DNA from 3 places in the Loigolactobacillus coryniformis subsp. coryniformis KCTC 3167 genome. Region 1 is predicted to be linked to each of the others. Evidence: a T-box and tRNA genes for the amino acid it is inferred to sense, from the RefSeq annotation. Region 1 holds a T-box; the other regions hold tRNA genes.
The links. The T-box of region 1 lies ahead of LC20001_RS06150 (valine--tRNA ligase). A T-box ahead of a tRNA ligase gene usually reads a tRNA of that ligase, here a tRNA-Val.
Positions count from the first base shown of each region.

Region 2: it encodes a tRNA-Val, which carries the amino acid that the T-box ahead of LC20001_RS06150 (valine--tRNA ligase) is inferred to sense. The anticodon was not compared.
Region 3: it encodes a tRNA-Val, which carries the amino acid that the T-box ahead of LC20001_RS06150 (valine--tRNA ligase) is inferred to sense. The anticodon was not compared.

Region 1 is NZ_CP017713.1:1,234,471-1,242,040, reverse strand. It holds gene LC20001_RS06150 (valine--tRNA ligase) at 1-2,072, opposite strand, end outside; T-box leader at 2,134-2,418, opposite strand; gene thiI (tRNA uracil 4-sulfurtransferase ThiI) at 2,458-3,675, opposite strand; gene LC20001_RS06140 (cysteine desulfurase family protein) at 3,756-4,904, opposite strand; gene ezrA (septation ring formation regulator EzrA) at 5,103-6,818, opposite strand; gene LC20001_RS06130 (GAF domain-containing protein) at 6,968-7,420, shown strand.
Region 2 is NZ_CP017713.1:2,058,775-2,066,344, forward strand. It holds gene LC20001_RS10195 (sucrose-6-phosphate hydrolase) at 1-56, shown strand, start outside; gene LC20001_RS10200 (LacI family DNA-binding transcriptional regulator) at 70-1,050, shown strand; tRNA gene LC20001_RS10205 (tRNA-Leu) at 1,415-1,498, opposite strand; tRNA gene LC20001_RS10210 (tRNA-Cys) at 1,546-1,616, opposite strand; tRNA gene LC20001_RS10215 (tRNA-Gln) at 1,651-1,722, opposite strand; tRNA gene LC20001_RS10220 (tRNA-His) at 1,735-1,807, opposite strand; tRNA gene LC20001_RS10225 (tRNA-Trp) at 1,810-1,883, opposite strand; tRNA gene LC20001_RS10230 (tRNA-Tyr) at 1,894-1,974, opposite strand; tRNA gene LC20001_RS10235 (tRNA-Phe) at 1,980-2,052, opposite strand; tRNA gene LC20001_RS10240 (tRNA-Asp) at 2,071-2,144, opposite strand; tRNA gene LC20001_RS10245 (tRNA-Val) at 2,153-2,225, opposite strand; tRNA gene LC20001_RS10250 (tRNA-Glu) at 2,230-2,301, opposite strand; tRNA gene LC20001_RS10255 (tRNA-Ser) at 2,313-2,402, opposite strand; tRNA gene LC20001_RS10260 (tRNA-Asn) at 2,412-2,484, opposite strand; rRNA gene rrf (5S ribosomal RNA) at 2,495-2,611, opposite strand; rRNA gene LC20001_RS10270 (23S ribosomal RNA) at 2,690-5,612, opposite strand; rRNA gene LC20001_RS10275 (16S ribosomal RNA) at 5,823-7,392, opposite strand.
Region 3 is NZ_CP017713.1:1,880,584-1,888,153, reverse strand. It holds gene LC20001_RS09370 (hypothetical protein) at 1-178, shown strand, start outside; rRNA gene LC20001_RS09365 (16S ribosomal RNA) at 680-2,249, shown strand; tRNA gene LC20001_RS09360 (tRNA-Ile) at 2,349-2,422, shown strand; tRNA gene LC20001_RS09355 (tRNA-Ala) at 2,437-2,509, shown strand; rRNA gene LC20001_RS09350 (23S ribosomal RNA) at 2,668-5,590, shown strand; rRNA gene rrf (5S ribosomal RNA) at 5,669-5,785, shown strand; tRNA gene LC20001_RS09340 (tRNA-Val) at 5,798-5,870, shown strand; tRNA gene LC20001_RS09335 (tRNA-Lys) at 5,874-5,946, shown strand; tRNA gene LC20001_RS09330 (tRNA-Leu) at 5,968-6,049, shown strand; tRNA gene LC20001_RS09325 (tRNA-Thr) at 6,062-6,134, shown strand; tRNA gene LC20001_RS09320 (tRNA-Gly) at 6,149-6,220, shown strand; tRNA gene LC20001_RS09315 (tRNA-Leu) at 6,231-6,316, shown strand; tRNA gene LC20001_RS09310 (tRNA-Arg) at 6,327-6,400, shown strand; tRNA gene LC20001_RS09305 (tRNA-Pro) at 6,438-6,511, shown strand; tRNA gene LC20001_RS09300 (tRNA-Met) at 6,527-6,600, shown strand; tRNA gene LC20001_RS09295 (tRNA-Ile) at 6,617-6,690, shown strand; tRNA gene LC20001_RS09290 (tRNA-Met) at 6,739-6,812, shown strand; tRNA gene LC20001_RS09285 (tRNA-Asp) at 6,815-6,888, shown strand; tRNA gene LC20001_RS09280 (tRNA-Phe) at 6,898-6,970, shown strand; tRNA gene LC20001_RS09275 (tRNA-Gly) at 6,995-7,065, shown strand; tRNA gene LC20001_RS09270 (tRNA-Ile) at 7,073-7,146, shown strand; tRNA gene LC20001_RS09265 (tRNA-Ser) at 7,151-7,238, shown strand; tRNA gene LC20001_RS09260 (tRNA-Glu) at 7,257-7,328, shown strand; tRNA gene LC20001_RS09255 (tRNA-Ser) at 7,339-7,426, shown strand; tRNA gene LC20001_RS09250 (tRNA-Met) at 7,436-7,509, shown strand; tRNA gene LC20001_RS09245 (tRNA-Asp) at 7,513-7,570, shown strand, end outside.

The sequences.
Region 1 (7,570 bases):
GGATGCATTAATTTCAACGTTTGTTCGAAAACATAAGCTAAAGCCTGTTGTTTGTTTGCAATGGCCGTCTGATCATCGCCGTACAAGACTTCTTTACTCATTTCAATGTACCAATCACAAAGATCGTTCCAGATGAAATTATAAAGCAAGCGGCCCGCTTCACCAAATTCAAAGTCTTCAAATAAGCGCGTCACGTCTTTGACGGTGTCATTTAAACGACTCAAGATCCAGCGATCAGCCAAGTCACGTTGATCCGCAGTTGGCATTGTTGACGTAGTCGTAGAATCTAAATTCATGATCACAAAACGGCTGGCGTTCCAGATCTTGTTAATAAAGTTCCATGCGGCGTCCATTTTGCTATAAGAGAAGCGTACATCTTGCCCTGGAGTTGAACCAGTGCTTAAGAACCAGCGTAAAGCGTCGGCACCATACTTTTCGATAACTTCCATTGGATCAATCCCATTACCCAAGGATTTACTCATCTTGCGGCCCTGTTCATCACGAATCAAACCATGGATCAAAACGTGTTCAAATGGCCGTTTACCAGTAAATTCTAAGCTCTGGAAGATCATCCGGGAAACCCAGAAGAAAATAATATCGTAGCCTGTTACTAAGGTGTTAGTTGGGAAATAGCGCTTGAAGTCAGGCGCATCAGTGTCGGGCCAACCCATCGTTGAAAATGGCCATAAAGCACTACTAAACCACGTATCAAGTACGTCTGAATCTTGTTCCCAATTTTCTGGATCGGCTGGCGCTTCCATACCAACATACGTCTCGCCAGTTTCCTTGTTATACCAAGCTGGGATCCGATGTCCCCACCAAAGCTGCCGTGAGATCACCCAATCATGTACATTATCCATCCATTGCGTGAAGGTGTTTTCAAACCGTTCAGGCACAAAATCAACCCGATCGTCCCCATTTTGGTTCTTCAAAGCCGCTTCAGCTAATGGCTTCATCTTGACGAACCACTGTGTTGATAAGCGCGCTTCAACTTGAACGCCAGTCCGCTCAGAATGGCCCACACTATGCACGATTGGATCTGTGCGTAATAAGTAGCCTTCCTGATCTAAATCAGCCACCATAGCTTTACGGGCATCAAAACGGTCCATACCTTCATATTTGCCGGCATTGGCGTTCATTGATGCATCTTCATTCATTGTATTGATCCGCTTTAAATTATGGCGATTACCAACTTGGAAATCATTAGGATCATGGGCTGGGGTAATTTTAACCATCCCCGTTCCAAACTCCTTATCAACGTACGGATCGGCAATGATTGGTAAATGCCGCCCTTGTAATGGTAAGACAACTTCACGACCAACCAGATCTTTATAACGTTCGTCATCTGGGTTGACCGCAACAGCCACATCCCCAAACATCGTTTCTGGCCGGGTGGTTGCAATTTCAATGTAGTTCTTACCATCAAACGTATAATCAGGATCAACAAACGGGTATTTAACATGATAAAAAGCGCCTTGATCATCCTGATGAATGACTTCGATATCAGATAAAGCCGTCCGCGCTTGCGGATCCCAGTTGATGATATATTCACCGCGATAGATCAAGCCTTTTTTGTATAGTTCAACAAAGACTTTACGGACAGCCTTGGACAAACCTTCATCCAAAGTGAAGCGTTCACGTGAATAGTCGACTGAGATACCTAACTTAGCCCATTGCTGATGAATGATATCACCATATTCATGGACCCAATCCCATACTTCGTCAACAAATTTTTCACGGCCTAAATCATAGCGCGTAATACCCTTTTCGCGTAAGTGACCTTCAACTTTGGCCTGAGTGGCGATACCAGCATGGTCCATCCCTGGTAACCACAAAACGTCATACCCTTGCATCCGTTTTTGACGGATCAACATATCCTGTAACGTGGTATCCCAAGCATGGCCTAAATGTAGCTTACCAGTTACATTAGGCGGTGGGATCACGATTGAATACGGTTTTGCTTCCGGATCGCCACTTGGTTTGAATAAATCTTTTTTGAGCCATTCTTCATACCGCCCAGGTTCAACCTGATGCGGATCGTACTTAGTTGACATCTGTTTTTTGTCAGCCATTGACGTCACCCCTCTAAAATTAATATCGTTCACTGCAAATAAAAAAGCACCCGTCCTAAATCAATAGGACGAATGCTGTTATTCGCGGTACCACCTAAATTGCGCATACTGCGCCACTTAATTGATCATAACGGCTATCTACCGGCTACTCCTACTCGAGTGGTTAAAAAAGCAATTTTTCCAACCACTTCTAGATCAAATTAGCGATAAAAACTAACTTAAACAACCTAGATTTCAAAGTAACAGCTCCCAAGTTACCTTCATTGTGTATCGCGTAAAGCTTGCAGCAATTCACTTTTTCTCTATGCCGCGATTCCACAACTACTCGCTTGTTCAATGCTTTGAAACTACTGTAGCAAAAAATCGGCAGTAGTGCAATGCTAAATTAAAGCAGACTGGCGATTTCAGTCTGATCTTGAGACAAAAATTCTTCGTCAGCTTTAATTTCAGTCATTTTAATACCAGCTAACGCTTCAGCCATCAAGCCCTCAACATCAATGAACTTTTCATAGGCCCGCGTCTTTTCCAAGTTAGGCCGTGTCTTTGGTGCTGGTGGCGCAAAAATCGTACAGCAATCTTCAAACGGCATGATCGATAAATTAAACGTATCGATTTCTTCGGCAATTTTGATGATCTCGTTTTTATCCATTGAAACAACTGGCCGCAAAATTGGTGTTGTGGTCACATCATTGATTGCGACCATACTTTCCATTGTCTGTGAGGCGACTTGACCTAAGGCTTCCCCATTAAAAATAGCTAACCCTCGCTGTTGTTCACGAATTTTATCAGTCAAACGTAACATTAAACGCCGCTGTACAGTCATCAAATAGCCTTCAGGCACTTTATTTTTGATTTCTTCTTGAATATGCGTAAATGGCACTTCAATAAACTGAATGCTACCAGCATACGGTGCTAATTTTGAAGTCAATTCCTTGGCCTTGGCTAGCGCTTTGGCACTCGTATATGGCGGGCTAAAAAAGTGCACCATTTGAATCGCTACACCACGCTTCATGGCTAAATAACCAGCCACTGGCGAATCGATTCCACCAGATAACATCAACATACCCCGACCGGCAGTCCCAACTGGCAACCCACCAGCACCTTGAATCGTCCGGCTAGATAAATAAATACCATCCAAACGAACTTCAACTCGCAATGTGATTTCTGGCTTATGCACACGCACCGTAATTCCTGGAACATTGTCCAAAATTACGCCACCAAGCTCGGCGTTCATTTCGTTGGTGTCTAATTCAAAGTTATGATCTGAACGACGCGTATTGACCTTAAATGTGTCACCAGGCTGATATTGTTCCTTAATCATAGCGATTGCGGTTGCCCGGACCTGATCCATATCACGTTCTACTCGGATCGATGGTGAAAAGTTTTGAATGCCAAAAACTTGGCCTAAACGTTTCATCACTGCGGCACTGTCTTCACCATGCAAAACAACGTGTAACCGATCACGGCGAGCATGAATTTCTAACGCTGGAAAACGATGTAGCGCCTTGCGTGTATTACTGTATAAACGATCGATAAAGCTGCGCCGGTTTTTACCTTTAGTTGATAATTCACCGTAGCGCACCATAATTTCTGTATATTCCATTAAATTCTCCTATTTCACGATTAAAGTCGACTATTCCTCATGGCAAAATTTATGCCACGAAAAATCTGTTCCTTGTACGATTATGAGTTGATCAATTCAAAACGCGCATAAATCTGATCAAAAGCTTTGATGAAAGCCTCTGCTTCAGCCAAAGTATTATTTTCATCTAAAGAAACCCGAACAGCACTCGTTGCAATCTCATCAGGAACGTGCATAGCTGCTAACGTACCCGAAATCGTTCCTTTTTTAGAGGAACAAGCACTGGTGGTTGAGATATAAATATCATGCTCCTCAAAAGCATGGACGATGGTTTCACCACGAACACCTTGAATGCCAAAGCAAAGAATGTGCGGTGCGAAATCAGCAGTATTTTCCGAGAAAATTGTGACCTTAGGCTGTTGCGCCACGTGCTGATAAATTTTAGTTTTGATTGCCTGCTGTTGTTGTACCTTGGCTGACTCATCAGTTAACAATAAACGTAATGCCTTAGCCATCCCCGCGATTGCCGGTAGATTTTCTGTACCACTACGCCAATTGTTTTCTTGACCACCACCAGTCATCAAAGGCGCTAACTGGCGCCCACGCTTCGCATAGATAAAGCCCGTTCCCCGGGGACCATGGAATTTATGCGCTGAGAAGGTTAAAAAGTCGATCCGTGGTAATCTCAGTAATGGTAATAGTCCCTTACCGATCGATTGTACCGCATCAACATGGAAATGCACTCGTGGATAATCAGCCAAAATATCGGCAACTTCTTTAAGTGGTTGAACACTACCAATTTCATTATTGACTGCCATGATCGAAACTAGGATCGTATCTGATCGCAAGGCTGCTTTTAAGTCAGCGGGATCAATAAACCCACGCTTATCAACGGGTAAATAAGTCACCTCGTAGCCTAACTGTTCCAATTGGGCTAATGAATTTTTAACTGCCGGATGTTCAATCTCTGTGCTGATCAAATGTTTACCAAATTGGCGTTTTGCGATTGCGGTTCCTTTAACGACCCAATTGTCGCCTTCGGTACCACCACTGGTGAAATAAATTTCATCAGGTTCGGCTTGGATCAACTGAGCGATTTGTTGTCGCGACTGTTGTAATAAATTATCGGCTTTATCGCCTAACGCATGCAAACTAGACGGATTACCAAAAAAATCCTGACTGACTGCTTGGTAAGACTGCAGAACTTCTGGTGCCGCCGCAGTTGTCGCGCTATTATCAAAATAAATCATGCAAACATTCTTCCTTTTTCGTTATTCCACGCCTGACGATTTTACTCACAGCGTATTGTTGACTAACTCTTACGATCAATAACAAAATTCCCAACTATTATAACAAACTCATCTTAAAAGACAATACTAACTTTTAATAAGCAATCAAAAAGGCACCACCGCTCAACGCAGAACGGACAGCACCTTTTATAACGACTATCAAACCTTTAACTCCTGATCCTTCGTTTTATAGAAGCTTTCTTCAACTTTTTTATAACTACCTGGTTCGACTTGCTCTAAAACAGTGGCAATGGTTTCAGCCGCTTGTTTGTAATCATATTCGCTATTAAATAAACGCAGCGCTTCATCACTAGCTTGCGCCACATCGGCATGACTATGCCGATATCGATTGGCGTATTGCAGTAACTGCTCAGTCAATAGTGCACTGTCGATCAAAGCGTTGGTTTCTTCTTTCAGCTTGTTTAGGTCTTCTTGGGTAGTGATCAGCTCCTTGGTGATCACATCTAGATCGATCTTAACTTGATTTAATTCCTGATCAAGTTTAGTGATCTCATCAGCGACAATAAAGAAGAAATCTAAATAATGCCGTGGCAGCCCAGGAAGATTAAGTTTTTCAACCTGACGTTTAACATTACGGATCTCAAACTCAAATGATTGCAACGAACGTTGGGCTTCTTCTTCACCACGCCGCAATCCTTGAACACTATCGTTGATTGCTTTTTGTTTCTTTTCGATCTCAGTCAAAGCTGCAAAGGCGGTGCTATAATTTTCCGCAACCATTGAATAGACTGCCGTCTGACCAGCTACTTCCTGCATATCATTCTCAAACGTTGTCCGAATTTCGTCTAATTGATGTTTTAACTCTTGTGCTTGACTTATTTCATTATTATTTAGACTGTAACTTTGATTTAAATGATCCAGTTCATCTTGTAATTCACGATTTTGTTTCTGGGCGTGATTGATAAAAGCTTGTAATTCATCATGGCGCGATTCAACTTCTTCATGTGCCTTGATTTCAGCTTCCATTACATCATACAAGTGATCGATCCGCCGTGCAATATCTTGGTCGGTTGCCTCGATCGCCGTTAAATCTAATTTCTTAAGTGATTTTCTAGTAGTATTAATATGTTGATCTAGATCAGTTAATTCAGCTGGAATGTCAATATCATAGAATTGATACGCCTCATCGGCCAGACGCCGATAACCTTGACGTAATTCTTCTAATTGTTCCGGAAATTCATTATTTAATTCTTTGAAACGGGGCGGGATCCGTTTCATCAAATCATTCAACTCAGTGATATCTTTGTCCAATTGGCCTAAAATTGCTTTACCTTCGACATGATCACCAGATTTAGTAAACCGATTATACTTATCAAAGGATGTTTCTAAATAACTTAATTTTTCTTCTAAGCCGTCAGCAGCGGCTCCATACGAAAAGCTCTTGGTCAATAACTGTTTACGTAACTTCTGATAAAGTTCACGTAATTCTTTGGCCTTCGTTTGATTTGCCGTTGCATCAGCTTGAATCTGACCAAAACCAGCCATGATCTCATCCAGAGCTTGTTGAACGGTAGTCAATTGCTGCTTCAGCTCTTTGATCGTCTTTGCTGCTGCAAAGAAACGATAACGATTATTGGTCGTTTCCGCTAATAATAATTTACGCTCTAAATCAGCAAAGCAATTTTTCTGAATCTCTTGTAAACGTTCCTGCCACTTAGCGTATTCTTCTTGACTTTGTCCCGCTAAGCCCTGCTGCCGTGCAGCACTCATCGTTTTTTTGAACGGTAATTTAGTCAGCTTCTGTTCTCGATCTTGCAGTGCATCGATCTGCTTAGAATTACGTCGCTGGTAAAAAATCACCCCGACATATAGCACTAATGCTAAAATAATAATACCGATCAAAATTAACTCCATCAATAAAACCCCCGTCACGTTTCACAATTTACCTTGCATTTATTTGTAAAGGTCGTTAAAATCTACTCTAAATTATATCATAGTGACCGCGGTGCATCACTAACGAATCGCAAAAACAGCATCTAATTTATTTTGGAGGTCCAAATAGAATGACTAAACACTCACTTTTGGCGCAACAAGTTGATGCGCTACTATATAACGAACCAAATTTAATGGCTAATCTGGCTAACGCTGCCGCATTATTAAATGACAGCTTAACTGATGTCAATTGGGTCGGCTTTTATCTTTATAATAAAAGTAAGAACGAACTCGACTTGGGTCCTTTTCAAGGTAAGGTGGCATGTATGCACATTGCTAATGGTAAGGGCGTTGTTGGCACTGCTTTTGCCACCCAAAAAACGCAAGTCGTGGCTGATGTTCATCAATTTGCTGGTCACATTGCCTGCGACTCAGCTACCAATGCCGAAATTGTTGTACCCTTAACTGATGGCGACCGTAAAATTGGTGTTCTCGACATTGATTCATTAAAGTTTGATTGTTTTAACGCTGATGATCAAGCTGCGTTAGAAGAATTTGCTGCTGTCTTGGTCAAGCATCTATAAAAAGTGTGTATTGAAAAAAGGTTTAGCTGTACGCAATAATTTACTTTTTCAACCACGTTTAAAGCCCACACTAGCGATAACAACTGGTGTGGGCTTTTTCCCGGCCTATAAAAACAATAATTGACTTTCCCCCTTAGCTTTGCTACACTG
Region 2 (7,570 bases), 820 kb from region 1:
GTCCCACAACGGCTGAGCTCACCGGAAAATTTTGGCAATTAAACGCCATAGATTAAGGAATGATACACGATGGTCAAACTAACTGACGTCGCCAAATTAGCTGGCGTTTCCGCTACTACCGTTTCACGAGTGATCAATAACTACGGTTCTTTATCGCAACACACTAAAGATAAAGTATTTGCCGCAATGCAGGAACTAAATTATCAGCCCAACAGTCTAGCACGTTCGCTGCAAGGTAAGGAAACAAAATTAATCGGCGTTATTTTCCCATCAGTTAGTAACCCTTTTTTTGGTGAGCTCGTTTCATTACTAGAAAGCCATCTTTTCGCCAAAGGCTACAAAGTCATCTTATGTAATAGCGCGGAGAATAAAGAAAAAGAGCGGGCGTATTTACAAATGTTGATTGCCAACCAAGTTGATGGTATTATTGCCGGTGCTCATAATCTAGGCATTGCGGAATATGAACGCGTCGGTTTGCCCATCATTTCGTTTGACCGTGCCTTATCAAATACGATTCCAATCGTCAGCAGCGATAATTATACCGGCGGCGCATTGGCAACGGAAGCATTACTAAAAGCTGGGGCTAAAAAAATCGTCATCCTTTCTGGAATCAACCAGCCGAATTCTCCAACGACGGAACGCTTAAATGGCTATGCCGATACTCTAAAAGCAGCCGACCTACAACCAATCACTGCTGAGATCGATTTTCATACCGCCGCTAATATCAAAGCCTTAAAGATCCATCAGTTACTCGTTGATCAAAAACCGGACGGTGTCTTTTGTACCGATGATCTATCGGCACTTTTACTAATAAATGAAGCGCAAAAATTAGGCTTGGCTATCCCAACTGACTTACAAGTAGTTGGCTATGACGGTACTAAATTAATTCAAGATTATCATCCCGAATTAACTACGATCATGCAACCCATCGATGATATCGCTACTTTATTGATTGATCTGTTGCTACAAAGAATCAAAGACCACCATGTAGCTTTACAACCACGCTACCAATTGCCGGTCAAATTGATCAATGGCCAAACAACGCGTTAAGTTGAATTAAACACGCAAAAAAGCTTCCTACCAACAGTAAACGAGGTTGCGATAATCCCTCCATAATCATCAGATGAATTATTGTATTTCATCTGATGATTATGGAGGGATTATTATATGCCAAGATCCAAACTCACTGCCCTTGAAAAACTCAAACTGATCGAGGCGTTTCAACAGTCAGGTATATCGAGAACGCCACTTTTGCACGACAGCGTGGAATCGATGAGAAAGCGCTTGGAAGAAGCCAAAAAGAACATCCACTATAGCAAGGAATTGAAGCTCAGAACAAACAAAAAAGCAACCCTACTAAAAATTAATTTAGTAAGATTGCACTTATTCGATTGTGTCCATATTCGGACATCAATACCGGCGATCGGGGTCGAACCGATACTCCCGCGAGGGAACTGGATTTTGAATCCAGCGCGTCTGCCAATTCCGCCACGCCGGCATAATACTTATTTTTAAAAGCATGGATACCATACCTTTTTAATACAAAGGCGGTAACCGGATTTGAACCGGTGATAGAGGTTTTGCAGACCTTTGCCTTACCACTTGGCTATACCGCCATCATCAAGGTTCAAATACCTTGAAACTTTTAAACTGGGATAGCTGGATTCGAACCAGCGCATGACAGAGTCAAAGTCTGTTGCCTTACCGCTTGGCTATATCCCAATATGGTACAAGGGCGGTATGTGGGAATCGAACCCACGCGTGCCGGAGCCACAATCCGGTGCGTTAACCACTTCGCCAATACCGCCATGGCAGGGATAGTAGGAGTTGAACCCACATCAACGGTTTTGGAGACCGTGATTCTACCATTGAACTATATCCCTATTATAAAAATGGAGGAGAGTGGATTCGAACCACCGAACCCGAAGGAGCGGATTTACAGTCCGCCGCGTTTAGCCACTTCGCTACTCCTCCATAAATGGCGCGGGACAGAATCGAACTGCCGACACATGGAGCTTCAATCCATTGCTCTACCGACTGAGCTACCGAGCCATATGAAAATATTATAAGCGGTCCCAACGGGACTCGAACCCGTGATCTCCTGCGTGACAGGCAGGCGTCCTAACCAACTAGACCATGGAACCAATGTTGATGGAGGTTACAGGGATCGAACCTGTGACCCCCTGCTTGTAAGGCAGGTGCTCTCCCAGCTGAGCTAAACCTCCATAATGACCCGTACGGGATTTGAACCCATGTTACCGCCGTGAAAGGGCGGTGTCTTAACCACTTGACCAACGGGCCAGCATAGCTGACGGAGAGTAAGGGATTCGAACCCTTGATACAGGCAATACCCGTATACATGATTTCCAATCATGCTCCTTCAGCCGCTCGGACAACTCTCCATGACTCGACTCCGGCTGTCGGACTCGAACCAACGACATTCTGATTAACAGTCAGACGCTCTACCAACTGAGCTAAGCCGGAATTATAAACAGCGTGGCAACGTCCTACCCTCGCAGGGGGTGCTCCCCCAACTACTCTCGGCGTTAAGAAGCTTAACTTCTGTGTTCGACATGGGAACAGGTGTATCCTTCTTGCTATCGCCACCACACCACTTTCTGAGAACGTTACGCTCTCAAAACTGGATATTCAATTTATTTGCCCTTGAACTAACCTGCGTAAATGCTACTTGGTTAAGTCCTCGACCGATTAGTATTGGTCCGCTCCATGCCTCACGACACGTCCACTTCCAACCTATCTACCTGATCATCTTTCAGGGGTCTTACTTCCATAAAGGAATGGGAAATCTCATCTTGTGGGGGGCTTCACACTTAGATGCTTTCAGCGTTTATCCCGGCCATACTTAGCTACCCAGCGATGCGCCTGGCGGCACAACTGGTACACCAGCGGTATGTCCATTCCGGTCCTCTCGTACTAGGAACAGCTCCACTCAAATTTCCTACGCCCGCGACGGATAGGGACCGAACTGTCTCACGACGTTCTGAACCCAGCTCGCGTACCACTTTAATGGGCGAACAGCCCAACCCTTGGGACCAACTACAGCCCCAGGATGTGATGAGCCGACATCGAGGTGCCAAACCTCCCCGTCGATGTGGACTCTTGGGGGAGATAAGCCTGTTATCCCCAGGGTAGCTTTTATCCGTTGAGCGATGGCCCTTCCATACGGAACCACCGGATCACTAAGCCCGACTTTCGTCCCTGCTCGACCTGTAAGTCTCGCAGTCAAGCTCCCTTATGCCTTTACACGCTATGAATGATTTCCAACCATTCTGAGGGAACCTTTGGGCGCCTCCGTTACTTTTTAGGAGGCGACCGCCCCAGTCAAACTGCCCACCTGACACTGTCTCCCGCCACGCTGAGTGGCGCGGGTTAGAGGGTTCATACTGCAAGGGTAGTATCCCACCAATGCCTCCACCGAAACTAGCGTTCCGGCTTCAACGGCTCCTACCTATCCTGTACAAGCAGTACAAACACTCAATATCAAGCTACAGTAAAGCTCCATGGGGTCTTTCCGTCCTGTCGCGGGTAACCCGCATCTTCACGGGTATTATAATTTCACCGAGTCTCTCGTCGAGACAGTGCCCAGATCGTTACGCCTTTCGTGCGGGTCGGAACTTACCCGACAAGGAATTTCGCTACCTTAGGACCGTTATAGTTACGGCCGCCGTTTACTGGGGCTTCATTTCTGGGCTTCGTACCGAAGTACTAACTCATCCACTTAACCTTCCAGCACCGGGCAGGCGTCAGCCCCTATACGTCATCTTACGATTTAGCAGAGACCTGTGTTTTTGATAAACAGTCGCCTGGGCCTATTCACTGCGGCTGATCGTTAGATCAGCACCCCTTCTTCCGAAGTTACGGGGTCATTTTGCCGAGTTCCTTAACGAGAGTTCTCTCGCACACCTGAGGATACTCTCCTCGACTACCTGTGTCGGTTTGCGGTACGGGTAGTTTATTTCTCACTAGAAGCTTTTCTCGGCAGTGTGACATCAAGGACTTCGCTACTTAAATTCGCTCCCCATCACAACTTGTCCGTACAGGTGCAAGCATTTGACTCACACCAAGACTTATTGCTTGGCCGCACATTTCCAATCGTGCGGATCCTTTAGCCTCCTGCGTCCCTCCATCGTTCAAACAAAATAAACTAGTACAGGAATCTCAACCTGTTGGCCATCGCTTACGCCTTGCGGCCTCAGCTTAGGTCCCGACTAACCCTGGGAGGACGAGCCTTCCCCAGGAAACCTTAGTCATACGGTGGACAGGATTCTCACCTGTCTTTCGCTACTCATACCGGCATTCTCACTTCTAAGCGCTCCAGTTGTCCTCACGATCAACCTTCAACGCCCTTAGAACGCTCTCCTACCATGACCACATAAGTGGTCATCCACAGTTTCGGTATTATGTTTAGCCCCGGTACATTTTCGGCGCAGGGTCACTCGACTAGTGAGCTATTACGCACTCTTTAAATGGTGGCTGCTTCTGAGCCAACATCCTAGTTGTCTATGCAACCCCACATCCTTTTCCACTTAACATAAATTTGGGGACCTTAACTGGTGGTCTGGGCTGTTTCCCTTTCGACAATGGATCTTATCACTCACTGTCTGACTCCCGGATAATTCATCAATGGCATTCGGAGTTTATCTGAATTCAGTAACCCAAGACGGGCCCCTAGTCCAAACAGTGCTCTACCTCCATGATGGTCAATTCCGAGGCTAGCCCTAAAGCTATTTCGAAGAGAACCAGCTATCTCCAAGTTCGTTTGGAATTTCACCGCTACCCACACCTCATCCCAGCATTTTTCAACATACACGGGTTCGGTCCTCCAGTGTGTTTTACCACACCTTCAACCTGGACATGGGTAGGTCACTTGGTTTCGGGTCTACGTCTACATACTAAACGCCCTATTCAGACTCGCTTTCGCTATGGCTCCGCCTTATCAGCTTAACCTCGCATGCAAACGTAACTCGCCGGTTCATTCTACAAAAGGCACGCTATTACCCATTAACGGGCTCTAACTAATTGTAGGCACACGGTTTCAGGAACTGTTTCACTCCCCTTCCGGGGTTCTTTTCACCTTTCCCTCACGGTACTGGTCCACTATCGGTCACTAGGTAGTATTTAGCCTTGGGAGATGGTCCTCCCAGATTCCGACGGAATTTCACGTGTTCCGCCGTACTCAGGATCCTGAACGAAGAGCCGTTGATTTGACTTACGGGACTTTCACCCTGTTTTGTTCAGCATTCCAACTGACTCAGTTATCAACGACTTTGGTAACTCCAAAGTTCAGTCCTACAACCCCACAATGCAAGCATCATGGTTTGGGCTGTTCCCCGTTCGCTCGCCGCTACTTAGGGAATCGAATTTTCTTTCTGTTCCTGCAGGTACTGAGATGTTTCAGTTCCCCACGTTTACCTCTCATAAGCTATGTATTCACTTATGAGTAACCAACGACTAAGTTGGCTGGGTTCCCCCATTCGGAAATCTCCGGATCAAAGCTTACGTACAGCTCCCCGAAGCATATCGGTGTTAGTACCGTCCTTCATCGGCTCCTAGTGCCAAGGCATCCACCGTGCGCCCTTCTTAACTTAACCTATTTGATACCTAACGGTATCACGGTTAGAGTTTAGCGATTAAGAAATACTTTCTTAAAAAACTCTTTAAAACGCAGTGTTAATTCTCGGTTTATATATTACAAAGAAATTGAATATCCAGTTTTCAAAGTACAACGTTTGAGAGTAAGCCTCTCAAAACTAAACAAAGTTTCAAAACAAATCGTGTAGGTTTCCGTAATTATTCCTTAGAAAGGAGGTGATCCAGCCGCAGGTTCTCCTACGGCTACCTTGTTACGACTTCACCCCAATCATCTGTCCCACCTTAGGCGGCTAGTTCCCTAAAAGGGTTACCCCACCGACTTCGGGTGTTACAAACTCTCATGGTGTGACGGGCGGTGTGTACAAGGCCCGGGAACGTATTCACCGCGGCGTGCTGATCCGCGATTACTAGCGATTCCGGCTTCATGTAGGCGAGTTGCAGCCTACAATCCGAACTGAGATCGGCTTTAAGAGATTAGCTTACCCTCGCGGGTTCGCAACTCGTTGTACCGACCATTGTAGCACGTGTGTAGCCCAGGTCATAAGGGGCATGCTGATTTGACGTCATCCCCACCTTCCTCCGGTTTGTCACCGGCAGTCTTACTAGAGTGCCCAACTAAATGCTGGCAACTAGTCATAAGGGTTGCGCTCGTTGCGGGACTTAACCCAACATCTCACGACACGAGCTGACGACAACCATGCACCACCTGTCACTTTGTCCCCGAAGGGAAAGCTGTATCTCTACAGTGGTCAAAGGATGTCAAGACCTGGTAAGGTTCTTCGCGTTGCTTCGAATTAAACCACATGCTCCACCGCTTGTGCGGGCCCCCGTCAATTCCTTTGAGTTTCAACCTTGCGGTCGTACTCCCCAGGCGGAATGCTTAATGCGTTAGCTGCAGCACTGAAGGGCGGAAACCCTCCAACACTTAGCATTCATCGTTTACGGTATGGACTACCAGGGTATCTAATCCTGTTCGCTCCCCATACTTTCGAGCCTCAGCGTCAGTTACAGACCAGACAGCCGCCTTCGCCACTGGTGTTCTTCCATATATCTACGCATTTCACCGCTACACATGGAGTTCCACTGTCCTCTTCTGCACTCAAGTTTCCCAGTTTCTAATGCACTTCTTCGGTTAAGCCGAAGGCTTTCACATCAGACTTAAAAAACCGCCTGCGCTCGCTTTACGCCCAATAAATCCGGACAACGCTTGCCACCTACGTATTACCGCGGCTGCTGGCACGTAGTTAGCCGTGGCTTTCTGGTTGGATACCGTCAAAGGACTAACAGTTACTCTAGTCCCTGTTCTTCTCCAACAACAGAGTTTTACGATCCTAAAACCTTCTTCACTCACGCGGCGTTGCTCCATCAGACTTTCGTCCATTGTGGAAGATTCCCTACTGCTGCCTCCCGTAGGAGTTTGGGCCGTGTCTCAGTCCCAATGTGGCCGATTACCCTCTCAGGTCGGCTACGTATCATTGTCTTGGTAAGCCGTTACCTTACCAACTAACTAATACGCCGCGGGTCCGTCCAAAAGTGACAGCCAAAGGCCGTCTTTTACATTCAGACCATGTGGTCTGAATGGTTATGCGGTATTAGCATCTGTTTCCAAATGTTATCCCCCACTTAAGGGTAGGTTACCCACGTGTTACTCACCCGTCCGCCACTCACGTCAATCAACGTCCACTGCAAGCAGCTTCGGTCGACGTCAGTGCGTTCGACTTGCATGTATTAGGCACGCCGCCAGCGTTCGTCCTGAGCCAGGATCAAACTCTCATATAAAATGAAAATTGATTGCTCAATTGATTTTGTTGCTAGCGAGTTATAATTCAAATTGAATTGACTTCGCAAATGTTTGCTTTATCTCGAACCGGTCCGAAGGCCGGTAAAAAATAAAGACCCTACACATTTGATTTGTCGAAACTTTGTTCAGTTTTCAAAGGTCTACCTTGTTGCTCAA
Region 3 (7,570 bases), 650 kb from region 1:
GATCATCGAGGATCAGGATGTTTCACTGTTTGTGTTTGAGTGGGGGAATATTGCAGCTCAGCAATTGTCAGAGAACATTACCTCGCTTCAAGCAAAGAGTTATACCTTTGAACATCCTAAGATATTACGCGGTTTATTGACGCAGATCGATATGAGCGGGGTCCCACATTTTAACTAAGTGAGCTAATTTTGGTATAAATATACTAAATTCGAAATTTTTTTCTTGACGCTACCGCGAAATGTTGATATAGTATTTGTTGTTGTCAGTTACAGCTCGTGTCGTTGAAAAAAGTTTTTAAAACTTTTTGTTGACAGATCTTGCTTAACTTGATAAACTAATAAAGTTGTCACTTGTTGAGTTATTCATTTCTATTTGCATAAAGATGCAGAGTAAAAGCTTGATTTAACAAGGCATAACGAAATCAGAAATGAACGGCTTGAATATTTATTCAAAAAGTTCTTGACAAGCTTCGCTCGTCATGATAAACTGATTAAGTTGTGTTGAGCAACAAGGTAGACCTTTGAAAACTGAACAAAGTTTCGACAAATCAAATGTGTAGGGTCTTTATTTTTTACCGGCCTTCGGACCGGTTCGAGATAAAGCAAACATTTGCGAAGTCAATTCAATTTGAATTATAACTCGCTAGCAACAAAATCAATTGAGCAATCAATTTTCATTTTATATGAGAGTTTGATCCTGGCTCAGGACGAACGCTGGCGGCGTGCCTAATACATGCAAGTCGAACGCACTGACGTCGACCGAAGCTGCTTGCAGTGGACGTTGATTGACGTGAGTGGCGGACGGGTGAGTAACACGTGGGTAACCTACCCTTAAGTGGGGGATAACATTTGGAAACAGATGCTAATACCGCATAACCATTCAGACCACATGGTCTGAATGTAAAAGACGGCCTTTGGCTGTCACTTTTGGACGGACCCGCGGCGTATTAGTTAGTTGGTAAGGTAACGGCTTACCAAGACAATGATACGTAGCCGACCTGAGAGGGTAATCGGCCACATTGGGACTGAGACACGGCCCAAACTCCTACGGGAGGCAGCAGTAGGGAATCTTCCACAATGGACGAAAGTCTGATGGAGCAACGCCGCGTGAGTGAAGAAGGTTTTAGGATCGTAAAACTCTGTTGTTGGAGAAGAACAGGGACTAGAGTAACTGTTAGTCCTTTGACGGTATCCAACCAGAAAGCCACGGCTAACTACGTGCCAGCAGCCGCGGTAATACGTAGGTGGCAAGCGTTGTCCGGATTTATTGGGCGTAAAGCGAGCGCAGGCGGTTTTTTAAGTCTGATGTGAAAGCCTTCGGCTTAACCGAAGAAGTGCATTAGAAACTGGAAAACTTGAGTGCAGAAGAGGACAGTGGAACTCCATGTGTAGCGGTGAAATGCGTAGATATATGGAAGAACACCAGTGGCGAAGGCGGCTGTCTGGTCTGTAACTGACGCTGAGGCTCGAAAGTATGGGGAGCGAACAGGATTAGATACCCTGGTAGTCCATACCGTAAACGATGAATGCTAAGTGTTGGAGGGTTTCCGCCCTTCAGTGCTGCAGCTAACGCATTAAGCATTCCGCCTGGGGAGTACGACCGCAAGGTTGAAACTCAAAGGAATTGACGGGGGCCCGCACAAGCGGTGGAGCATGTGGTTTAATTCGAAGCAACGCGAAGAACCTTACCAGGTCTTGACATCCTTTGACCACTGTAGAGATACAGCTTTCCCTTCGGGGACAAAGTGACAGGTGGTGCATGGTTGTCGTCAGCTCGTGTCGTGAGATGTTGGGTTAAGTCCCGCAACGAGCGCAACCCTTATGACTAGTTGCCAGCATTTAGTTGGGCACTCTAGTAAGACTGCCGGTGACAAACCGGAGGAAGGTGGGGATGACGTCAAATCAGCATGCCCCTTATGACCTGGGCTACACACGTGCTACAATGGTCGGTACAACGAGTTGCGAACCCGCGAGGGTAAGCTAATCTCTTAAAGCCGATCTCAGTTCGGATTGTAGGCTGCAACTCGCCTACATGAAGCCGGAATCGCTAGTAATCGCGGATCAGCACGCCGCGGTGAATACGTTCCCGGGCCTTGTACACACCGCCCGTCACACCATGAGAGTTTGTAACACCCGAAGTCGGTGGGGTAACCCTTTTAGGGAACTAGCCGCCTAAGGTGGGACAGATGATTGGGGTGAAGTCGTAACAAGGTAGCCGTAGGAGAACCTGCGGCTGGATCACCTCCTTTCTAAGGAATAATTACGGAAACCTACACGATTTGTTTTGAAACTTTGTTTAGTTTTGAGAGGTTTACTCTCATACTTATATTAATTGGACGCTTTTTTTTGGGCCTATAGCTCAGCTGGTTAGAGCGCACGCCTGATAAGCGTGAGGTCGATGGTTCAAGTCCATTTAGGCCCATTTCTAATTAATATGGGGGATTAGCTCAGATGGGAGAGCGCCTGCTTTGCACGCAGGAGGTCATCGGTTCGATCCCGTTATCCTCCATTAACAGCGAGAGCTGTTAAACGTTGTACTTTGAAAACTGGATATTCAATTTCTTTGTAATATATAAACCGAGAATTAACACTGCGTTTTAAAGAGTTTTTTAAGAAAGTATTTCTTAATCGCTAAACTCTAACCGTGATACCGTTAGGTATCAAATAGGTTAAGTTAAGAAGGGCGCACGGTGGATGCCTTGGCACTAGGAGCCGATGAAGGACGGTACTAACACCGATATGCTTCGGGGAGCTGTACGTAAGCTTTGATCCGGAGATTTCCGAATGGGGGAACCCAGCCAACTTAGTCGTTGGTTACTCATAAGTGAATACATAGCTTATGAGAGGTAAACGTGGGGAACTGAAACATCTCAGTACCTGCAGGAACAGAAAGAAAATTCGATTCCCTAAGTAGCGGCGAGCGAACGGGGAACAGCCCAAACCATGATGCTTGCATTGTGGGGTTGTAGGACTGAACTTTGGAGTTACCAAAGTCGTTGATAACTGAGTCAGTTGGAATGCTGAACAAAACAGGGTGAAAGTCCCGTAAGTCAAATCAACGGCTCTTCGTTCAGGATCCTGAGTACGGCGGAACACGTGAAATTCCGTCGGAATCTGGGAGGACCATCTCCCAAGGCTAAATACTACCTAGTGACCGATAGTGGACCAGTACCGTGAGGGAAAGGTGAAAAGAACCCCGGAAGGGGAGTGAAACAGTTCCTGAAACCGTGTGCCTACAATTAGTTAGAGCCCGTTAATGGGTGATAGCGTGCCTTTTGTAGAATGAACCGGCGAGTTACGTTTGCATGCGAGGTTAAGCTGATAAGGCGGAGCCATAGCGAAAGCGAGTCTGAATAGGGCGTTTAGTATGTAGACGTAGACCCGAAACCAAGTGACCTACCCATGTCCAGGTTGAAGGTGTGGTAAAACACACTGGAGGACCGAACCCGTGTATGTTGAAAAATGCTGGGATGAGGTGTGGGTAGCGGTGAAATTCCAAACGAACTTGGAGATAGCTGGTTCTCTTCGAAATAGCTTTAGGGCTAGCCTCGGAATTGACCATCATGGAGGTAGAGCACTGTTTGGACTAGGGGCCCGTCTTGGGTTACTGAATTCAGATAAACTCCGAATGCCATTGATGAATTATCCGGGAGTCAGACAGTGAGTGATAAGATCCATTGTCGAAAGGGAAACAGCCCAGACCACCAGTTAAGGTCCCCAAATTTATGTTAAGTGGAAAAGGATGTGGGGTTGCATAGACAACTAGGATGTTGGCTCAGAAGCAGCCACCATTTAAAGAGTGCGTAATAGCTCACTAGTCGAGTGACCCTGCGCCGAAAATGTACCGGGGCTAAACATAATACCGAAACTGTGGATGACCACTTATGTGGTCATGGTAGGAGAGCGTTCTAAGGGCGTTGAAGGTTGATCGTGAGGACAACTGGAGCGCTTAGAAGTGAGAATGCCGGTATGAGTAGCGAAAGACAGGTGAGAATCCTGTCCACCGTATGACTAAGGTTTCCTGGGGAAGGCTCGTCCTCCCAGGGTTAGTCGGGACCTAAGCTGAGGCCGCAAGGCGTAAGCGATGGCCAACAGGTTGAGATTCCTGTACTAGTTTATTTTGTTTGAACGATGGAGGGACGCAGGAGGCTAAAGGATCCGCACGATTGGAAATGTGCGGCCAAGCAATAAGTCTTGGTGTGAGTCAAATGCTTGCACCTGTACGGACAAGTTGTGATGGGGAGCGAATTTAAGTAGCGAAGTCCTTGATGTCACACTGCCGAGAAAAGCTTCTAGTGAGAAATAAACTACCCGTACCGCAAACCGACACAGGTAGTCGAGGAGAGTATCCTCAGGTGTGCGAGAGAACTCTCGTTAAGGAACTCGGCAAAATGACCCCGTAACTTCGGAAGAAGGGGTGCTGATCTAACGATCAGCCGCAGTGAATAGGCCCAGGCGACTGTTTATCAAAAACACAGGTCTCTGCTAAATCGTAAGATGACGTATAGGGGCTGACGCCTGCCCGGTGCTGGAAGGTTAAGTGGATGAGTTAGTACTTCGGTACGAAGCCCAGAAATGAAGCCCCAGTAAACGGCGGCCGTAACTATAACGGTCCTAAGGTAGCGAAATTCCTTGTCGGGTAAGTTCCGACCCGCACGAAAGGCGTAACGATCTGGGCACTGTCTCGACGAGAGACTCGGTGAAATTATAATACCCGTGAAGATGCGGGTTACCCGCGACAGGACGGAAAGACCCCATGGAGCTTTACTGTAGCTTGATATTGAGTGTTTGTACCGCTTGTACAGGATAGGTAGGAGCCGTTGAAGCCGGAACGCTAGTTTCGGTGGAGGCATTGGTGGGATACTACCCTTGCTGTATGAACCCTCTAACCCGCGCCACTTAGCGTGGCGGGAGACAGTGTCAGGTGGGCAGTTTGACTGGGGCGGTCGCCTCCTAAAAAGTAACGGAGGCGCCCAAAGGTTCCCTCAGAATGGTTGGAAATCATTCATAGCGTGTAAAGGCATAAGGGAGCTTGACTGCGAGACTTACAGGTCGAGCAGGGACGAAAGTCGGGCTTAGTGATCCGGTGGTTCCGTATGGAAGGGCCATCGCTCAACGGATAAAAGCTACCCTGGGGATAACAGGCTTATCTCCCCCAAGAGTCCACATCGACGGGGAGGTTTGGCACCTCGATGTCGGCTCATCACATCCTGGGGCTGTAGTTGGTCCCAAGGGTTGGGCTGTTCGCCCATTAAAGTGGTACGCGAGCTGGGTTCAGAACGTCGTGAGACAGTTCGGTCCCTATCCGTCGCGGGCGTAGGAAATTTGAGTGGAGCTGTTCCTAGTACGAGAGGACCGGAATGGACATACCGCTGGTGTACCAGTTGTGCCGCCAGGCGCATCGCTGGGTAGCTAAGTATGGCCGGGATAAACGCTGAAAGCATCTAAGTGTGAAGCCCCCCACAAGATGAGATTTCCCATTCCTTTATGGAAGTAAGACCCCTGAGAGATGATCAGGTAGATAGGTTGGAAGTGGACGTGCCGTGAGGCATGGAGCGGACCAATACTAATCGGTCGAGGACTTAACCAAGTAGCATGTACGTAGTGTTAGTTTAAGGGCAAAGAAATGAATATCCAGTTTTGAGAGCGCAACGTTCTCAGAAAGTGGTGTGGTGGCGATAGCAAGAAGGATACACCTGTTCCCATGTCGAACACAGAAGTTAAGCTTCTTAGCGCCGAGAGTAGTTGGGGGAGCACCCCCTGCGAGGGTAGGACGTTGCCACGCACTTTTTCATTTGGAGGTTTAGCTCAGCTGGGAGAGCACCTGCCTTACAAGCAGGGGGTCACAGGTTCGAACCCTGTAACCTCCATTTGAGCCGTTAGCTCAGTTGGTAGAGCATCTGACTTTTAATCAGAGGGTCGACAGTTCGAGCCTGTCACGGCTCATTGCCAGTTTTAAATATTTTTGCGGGTGTGGCGGAATTGGCAGACGCACTAGATTTAGGATCTAGCGCCGTAAGGCGTGGGGGTTCGAGTCCCTTCACCCGCACTCGAGAGTTATGCCGACTTAGCTCAGTTGGTAGAGCATCTGATTTGTAATCAGAGGGTCGGGCGTTCGAATCGTCTAGTCGGCATTAATTGAATACATGCGGAAGTAGTTCAGTGGTAGAACATCACCTTGCCATGGTGGGGGTCGCGGGTTCGAATCCCGTCTTCCGCTTTAATAATATGCCGGGGTGGCGGAACTGGCAGACGCACAGGACTTAAAATCCTGCGGTGAGTGATCACCGTACCGGTTCGATTCCGGTCCTCGGCATTATTATTATGCACCCATAGCGCAATTGGATAGAGTGTCTGACTACGAATCAGAAGGTTGTAGGTTCGACTCCTACTGGGTGCATTGAGCGATTAGCTCATTAGTAACACATAAAAAGTTTCGGGAAATAGCTCAGCTTGGTAGAGCACCTGGTTTGGGACCAGGGGGTCGCAGGTTCGAATCCTGTTTTCCCGATTAGATCCAAAGTATCGCGGTGTAGCTCAGCAGGTTAGAGCGTCCGGTTCATACCCGGGAGGTCGGGGGTTCGATTCCCTTTGCCGCGATAGGTTTAAAGAGCTTGGACCTTTAGCTCAGTTGGTTAGAGCAGACGGCTCATAACCGTCCGGTCGTAGGTTCGAGTCCTACAAGGTCCATCTTTGATGGATGTTGTTTTAAACCATCTAAGTTTTATATAATATTATCGCGGGATGGAGCAGTCTGGTAGCTCGTCGGGCTCATAACCCGAAGGTCGTAGGTTCAAACCCTGCTCCCGCAATTGGTTCCATGGTCTAGTTGGTTAGGACGCCTGCCTGTCACGCAGGAGATCACGGGTTCGAGTCCCGTTGGGACCGTTTAAATATGGCTCGGTAGCTCAGTCGGTAGAGCAATGGATTGAAGCTCCATGTGTCGGCAGTTCGATTCTGTCCCGCGCCATCATATTCAGTTATTCTATAGTATGCGGGTGTAGTTTAGTGGTAAAACCACAGCCTTCCAAGCTGTTGTCGCGAGTCCGATTCTCGTCACCCGCTTTACTATGGGCCTATAGCTCAGCTGGTTAGAGCGCACGCCTGATAAGCGTGAGGTCGATGGTTCAAGTCCATTTAGGCCCATTTTGGGGAAGTACTCAAGTGGCTGAAGAGGCGCCCCTGCTAAGGGTGTAGGCGGGTAACACCGCGCGAGAGTTCGAATCTCTCCTTCTCCGTTTTTTTATTTTTTGTATGGCCCGTTGGTCAAGTGGTTAAGACACCGCCCTTTCACGGCGGTAACATGGGTTCAAATCCCGTACGGGTCATTTTCAGCTTGGAGGATTACCCAAGTGGCTGAAGGGAACGGTCTTGAAAACCGTCAGATGTGTAAAAGCATGCGAGGGTTCGAATCCCTCATCCTCCTTTATATTATCGCGGGATGGAGCAGTCTGGTAGCTCGTCGGGCTCATAACCCGAAGGTCGTAGGTTCAAACCCTGCTCCCGCAATATGGTTCCATGGTCTAGTTGGTTAGGACGCCTGCCTGTCACGCAGGAGATCACGGGTTCG